Regions from separate parts of the Mesorhizobium sp. genome, predicted to be linked through region 1. Evidence: riboswitches for the same ligand, from Rfam matches in the RefSeq annotation. Region 1 holds a riboswitch; the other holds the start of a gene.
The links. A riboswitch is a leader RNA that binds a small molecule or an ion and turns the genes downstream of it on or off. The one in region 1 is predicted to bind cobalamin.

Region 1 (3,247 bases):
GACGGGCGTTCATTCGCCCTTCACCAGGCGGAAGCGAAGGCGGCCTGAAACAGGCAACCGCATGCCGGAACCTTCCACGAAAAAGAGCGGCGGGCTGGGCCCGCCGCTCTTTCTTGGTTGTCAGCTTCGGCTGTTAGTGGTTGCCGAAGAGGTCCCGGTTGGCGCCCTGAGGGGCCGACTTCTGCCCGTCATTTGCCGAATTCAGCAACTTGTAGACCGGTGAGCTGCTGTTTGCGATCGACGCCGTCGGCGCATTGTCGACATTGACGTTCGCCGGCTGGTTGGGGCCGTTGGCGCGGAAGTTGTCGCTAGCGGCGAATGCGCTGCCGGAAATCGCGACAAGGGCGGCGGCGAGAATGATCTTCTTCATTTTTCGTACTCCTGAATTTCAAAGTTCAGCGGAGGGGCGCATGGCTCCATCTCCGCGATCGGCAGTTTTAGTTGTTGCCGAAGAGGTCGCGGTTGGCGCCCTGAGTGGCAGGCTGCTGCTTGGCGCCCGGTTCCGACTTCTTGATAGAAGCGGTGTACGAGCTGTCGACAGTGTTTGCCTGCTGGTTGGCGCCGTTCGAGCCGTAGTTATCACTACCGGCAAAAGCGCTGCCGGAAATCGCCAGAAGGGCGGCGGCAGTAAGGATGATCTTTTTCATTTTTGGTACTCCAGTATATTTTTTCCGTCCGTCTAGCGGCGTGTCTTGGAAGGAATTCGCGTCGTTCGGACAGCCCCGATGTGGGTGAGCCACCCGTCCGTTTCCAATCACGAAGTTGTTCCGCGTGGACCATGAATCCACACCTTGAAATTGTACCAGGCGTCTCTACTCCGCCAATTTTATGCATTATTATCAGCTATTTAGGTTGTTCCGTCGAACCCGTCGCCAACTGGATTCGTGAGCCGGCGTTCACACCGTCTTGCACGCAGTGTCAACAGAAACGAACCGTTCGGTTCGATTTTAGAAAGTGCTAATAGTCACTTTTCGATACTGTTAGCGCTTTTTAACCATGTTGAACCTCGGTCCGAAGCGCCTGATCCGCCGCTATGGCCGCATCCGGGTACCACTTGTCCATCGCGATCCCTTTGCGATTGCGGGTCGAGAATGTTTGGATGCGTGTCGCGCCACATGGATGCGATGTCGCTTTCATGCCGATGTCGCAAACGCTGTCGTGATTAGATCATGTCATCTCAGGTGCCGCTTCGAGACGAACGAAGCGGAGAATTGGGAAGCCGGTCGAAACCCGGCGCTGCCCCCGCAACGGTGGTGGAGTTCAAGTCGCAACGGGAGACCACTGGGCCAAGGCCTGGGAAGGTGTCGCGACCGTCCAGTTGGACACTCCAGAGCCCGGAAACCAGCCCGAGATATAGAACTCGACTGATCGCGGTGGGCGGTCAAGAGGTGGATGGTGGTTGACCGGCGCATTGCCGGCCGGCGTCCTGTCACTCCTCTCCTCCCCCCCGGTTCAGTCTTTGAGCGACATGCGCCCTGTTGGTCGCGCAAGTACGCTCCGGGATTTGGATTGCGTCGCGTTTTCCGATTTCGGGCCGATGCGAAGTATGAGGACAGGACATGGACGCGCGCAACGACATGCTGAGGCTGCTGCAAAATCGCAGGGACGGCTTCTCGCTCGAGCAGCCCTTTTATACCGACCCGGATTATTTCAAGCTCGACATGGAGCTGATCTGGTATCGCGACTGGCTGTTCATAGGTCACGATTGCGAACTGCCGAAGCCCGGCAGCTATATCACCGTGCAGATCGGCGACTATCCGGTTGTGCTGGTCCGCGACCAGAAGGGCAAGATCAACGCCTTCCATAATTCCTGCCGCCATCGCGGCAGCCGCGTGTGCAACACCGAGAAAGGCACGGCGGCAAAGCTTGTCTGCCCCTACCACCAATGGACTTACGAGCTCGATGGCCGATTGCTTTTCGCGCGGCAGATGGCGGACGGTTTCGACAAGAGCCAGTACGGGCTGAAGCCGGTCGCCTGCGAAAGCGTCGGTGGCTACATCTTCATCTGCCTGGCCGGGGAACCCGCCGATTTCGCGCCGATGCGGGCGATGATCGAGCCCTATCTCCTGCCGCACCGGTTGAGCGAAGCGAAGGTCGCCTTCGAAAGCACGATCATCGAGAAGGGCAACTGGAAGCTGGTCTGGGAAAACAACCGCGAATGCTACCACTGCGCCGGCAACCATCCGGAACTGTGCAAGACCTTCCCGGAAGCACCGACCGTAACCGGCGTGCAGGGCGCCGACAGCGATCCGGAAATGCTGGCGCACTGGACGAAATGCGAAGCGGCGGGCCTGCCGAGCAAGTTCCGCATCGATCCGGCAGGGCAGTACCGCGCCACCCGCGCGCCGCTGCTGCGGGATGCCGTCAGCTACACGATGAACGGCAAGCGGGCGGTGAAGAAGAACCTCTCCGACAGCGTCGCGGCCGACCGCATCGGCACATTGATGCACTACCACTATCCGACGACCTGGAACCATATCCTCATTGATCACGCCGTTACCTTCCGCGTGCTGCCGATCAGCGCCACGGAAACGGCGGTGACGACGAAGTGGCTGGTACACAAGGATGCGGTCGAGGGCGTCGATTACAATCTCGACGAGCTCACCCATGTGTGGACGGAGACCAACGATCAGGACCGCCGCATCGTCGAGGAGAACGCGTTCGGCATCCTGTCGCCGGCCTATGAACCAGGCCCTTACTCCGAGTTGCATGAGGGGGGCGTGATCCAGTTCGTCGACTGGTATGCGCGCTTTATCGGCCCACGCCTCGCGGAAGGCGGCCGTCCGGCGCTGCGCAGTGTCGCCTAGCTGATGTGGCCCAAAAGTGCTCAGCGGTTCCGTGATCACGACATGAGCAGTGCAAGAAGGACTTGAGGGATGAACGCGATGACTGACCTTGGCCTCTATCGTCATCTCGACCAGATGACACCCTGGAACGACAGGCTCCAGGTGCTGGAAGTGATCGGCGTCAGCGACGAGGCGCCGGACGTGAAGACCTTCACTTTCCGCTCCGACAACCAGACCTGGTTCCGCTACAAGCCAGGGCAGTTCGTGACGCTGGAATTGCCGACCGTCGACGGCCCGCTGATGCGCACCTACACGCTGTCGTCCTCGCCATCCCGGCCATTCTCGATCGCGGTGACGGTGAAGGCGCAGGCGGGCAGCATCGGCACGCGCTGGATGTTCGACCATCTGAAGCCTGGCACGCATGTCAAGGCCTATGGACCGACGGGCGATTTCTCGCTGCA
Region 2 (3,247 bases), 2.3 Mb from region 1:
TGCGCGCGCATGGCGCTGGCGCCGAGCGCGCAGTTGAGGCCGATGGTAAAGGGACTGGCATGGCGAACCGAATGCCAGAAGGCCGTCGGCGTCTGGCCGGACAGCGTGCGGCCCGACAGGTCGGTGATGGTGCCGGAAATCATCACCGGCAGGCGCACGCCCTTCTCGATGAAAATCTCGTTGCAGGCAAAGATCGCCGCCTTGGCGTTCAGCGTGTCGAATATGGTTTCGATCAGGATGATGTCGGCGCCGCCGTCGATCAGCCCGCGCAGCTGCTCGCCATAGGCAAGGCGCAGATCGTCAAAACTTACAGCCCGATAGCCGGGATTGTTCACATCCGGCGACATCGACGCGGTGCGGTTGGTCGGCCCGAGCGCCCCGGCGACGAAGCGGCGCTTGCCGTCCTCCAACTCCGCCCTTTTCGCCGCACGCCGCACCAGCCGCGCCCCGTCGCGGTTCAGCGCGTAGACGGCATCCTCCATGCCGTAATCGGCCTGCGCGATGGAAGTCGACGAAAATGTGTTGGTCTCCAGGATGTCAGCGCCGGCGATGGCATACTGATAGTGGATGTCCTCGATCGCCTTGGGCTGCGTCAGGATCAAGAGGTCGTTGTTGCCCTGCTGGTGGCAGGCGCAGCCGGCAAAGGCCTTGCCGCGAAAATGCGCCTCGTCGAAGCCGAGCCCCTGGATCTGCGTGCCCATGGCGCCGTCGAGAATAAGGATGCGTTCGCGCGCCGCCGCCGCTAGCGCCGCAAGCACCTCCGAACCGTCGGGCGTGGCCGCGACGGGGCCCAGGAGGTCGTCCAGCGATGGCGAATTCCGCGACATTTTTTATCCTTGGGGCGACAGTCAAACCCAAGTCACATAAAGACATCTTTATGTCAACATACGCCTTCGGGCGATGTTTGTCACGCCGCTTCCCAAGGGCTTCGCACTCGCACGCTCAATCGGCCTTTCCCGGTCTGGCGATCCTGAGCATCCAGCGGCGTCCGTCGCTGGAGAACTCGGCGATCCCCAGCGGCTCGACGTCGATCTTGCGGCAGGCGGAAAGTGGCGCGCCGAGGACATGCGCTATTGCCGCGCGGATGACGCTGGCATGCGTCACCGCGATCGTGCGGCTGTGTTCGGCGATCAGGCGATCCATGAGCGCCGAAGCCCGGCGCGACACATCGGCCAGCGATTCGCCGCCATGCGGCGCGGCATCGGGGTCGGCGAGCCAGGCCGCGATGCCGTCGGGATCATCGGCGTGCACCTCTTCAAGGCTCTTGCCGGCCCAGCGTCCGTGGTCCTGATCCGCCAGAAGAGGTTCGACGGATGCCTGCAGCGACATCGCCTCGGCGGTCTGCCGGGCCCGCTGCATCGGGCTCGTCAGCACCCGGTCGGCGCGGCGCAACCCCGCCCCCACCGCCGCCGCCAGCCCATGCGCACTCTGTTCCAACGGCTCATCGAGCGCGAACGCCCCCTTGCGCGTCGCGGGCGTCGCTCCGCTGCGGATCATGGTGAGGCGTACGAGCATGGGAAGCTGCCTATTCAAACCACGGGTCGCGGATCGCCCCGCGATCTGGCACATACAGGATTTCGTGCCAGCGATCACAATTCGTTGACGGCTATCGATCCGGTGGATAGTGTCTTCAACGATACGGGTTTGGAAGCCGGTGTAAATCCGGCACGGTCGCGCCACTGTGATCGGCATTTTTCTTGCCGAAAGTCAGGCCTTCTCCCGTAGCCGATGGTTCGATCAACGGGACGCAGCATCCCAGGAGAGGTCTAGATGTCCAACGCTACTTTCGCACCCACCTACGGTCCGGTGCCGATCCCAGTAAAAGAACTTTTGCCGTGGGCGATCTTCGGCGGCCTCCTGATGGTGCTGGCGATCTATTTCATCGGCGCGGAGCAAGGCGCGACCTCGCTGATCTCCGGCATGGGTGTGCACGAATTCGTGCATGACGGCCGCCACCTGCTCGGCTTCCCCTGTCACTGATGCATCGTGCCAGCGAGCGCGCCGCGCTTCGGGCAATTGACATAGTGCTTTAGGCCGCGCGTCCCTCGGGGGCGCGTTGCGGTCTTGCAATGCAATGAACATGCAACAAGCGCATGATCCCTGCCGAGGGACGGCACGGTCATGCCGTGGGGACAATGACCATGGTTGGAAATCTTCTTCTTCGCGGGATGCTGATCGGCGTCTTCGCCGGCATTCTCGCATTCGGCTTTGCCAGGGTCTATGGCGAACCGCAGGTCGACCGCGCCATCGCCTTCGAGGAGGCGAACGCGCAAGCCGCCGGCGAGGCGCCCGAACCCGAAATCGTCAGCCGCTCGACACAGGCCGGCCTTGGCCTGTTGACCGGCGTGCTGGTCTATGGCGCGGCGATCGGCGGGCTGTTCTCGCTGGTCTTTGCCTATACCTATGGCCGCGTCAGCAATTTCGGTCCGCGGGGCACGGCGGCCCTGCTGGCGCTGGCCGGCTTCGTCGCCATCGTCCTGGTGCCCTACATCAAATATCCGGCCAATCCGCCCTCCGTCGGCAATGGCGACACGATCGGCGCGCGCACGGAACTGTTCTTCGTCATGCTGGTGGTTTCCATCGCCGCACTGGTCGCCGCCGTGGCGCTGGCGCGGCGCCTGTGGGCGCAGTTCGGCGCCTGGAACGCGACGATCATCGCCGGGGCGGCGTTCATCATCTTCATCGCCCTCGTCCAGTACGCGCTGCCGGCCATCAACGAAGTGCCGGAAAAATTCTCGGCTGATCTGCTGTGGCGCTTCCGCGTCGCCTCGCTCGGCATCCATGTGGTGCTGTGGACGACGCTCGGCCTCGTCTTCGGCGCCGTGGTGGAACGCAGCTACGGCGGCCAGCTCACCCGCCCGGCCACCAAGCGGCCGGCCATGCGCTGACAATGTTGGCGCGCGCCAACAAGTCCGTGCGCCTTGCGGCGGCGTCCCTCGCGGGCGCCGTTTTGCTCCTGGTTTTCGCGGCTCCCGCCGGCGCCCATAGCGTCAGCACCGGCGGGCCGACCAGCGGCATTGCGATACCCAGCCTCACCCACGGCCAGATGGCTGTCATTCACGACTATCGCGGCAGGATCCTCGATCTCGCCGCGCGCCAGCAGCGCACCGACCTGACGTTCAGGCGGCTGATGAACTACGGCAACATCCAGTACAGCTACTGCCTGTGGGGACTGGTGCCCGGCAGCCTGCGCGACGAGGAAAGCCCGTTCAATGAATGCAGCCACGCCTATCTGTCGGCGGCGCAG

Region 2: it holds a riboswitch for cobalamin, as region 1 does, so the genes downstream of both, ACO07C_RS26295 (CbtB domain-containing protein) here and ACO07C_RS15095 (aromatic ring-hydroxylating oxygenase subunit alpha) in region 1, are expected to answer to the same signal.

What each region holds. Positions count from the first base shown of each region.
Region 1 covers NZ_OZ245860.1:3,192,764-3,196,010, forward strand. The annotation lists gene ACO07C_RS15080 (ABC transporter ATP-binding protein) at 1-48, shown strand, start outside; gene ACO07C_RS15085 (DUF680 domain-containing protein) at 134-370, opposite strand; gene ACO07C_RS15090 (DUF680 domain-containing protein) at 438-647, opposite strand; cobalamin riboswitch at 1,163-1,364, shown strand; gene ACO07C_RS15095 (aromatic ring-hydroxylating oxygenase subunit alpha) at 1,560-2,807, shown strand; gene ACO07C_RS15100 (2Fe-2S iron-sulfur cluster-binding protein) at 2,886-3,247, shown strand, end outside.
Region 2 covers NZ_OZ245860.1:5,457,638-5,460,884, reverse strand. The annotation lists gene metH (methionine synthase) at 1-827, opposite strand, end outside; gene ACO07C_RS26300 (histidine phosphatase family protein) at 943-1,515, opposite strand; adenosylcobalamin (AdoCbl) riboswitch at 1,621-1,770, shown strand; gene ACO07C_RS26295 (CbtB domain-containing protein) at 1,771-1,980, shown strand; gene ACO07C_RS26290 (CbtA family protein) at 2,142-2,888, shown strand; gene ACO07C_RS26285 (hypothetical protein) at 2,891-3,247, shown strand, end outside.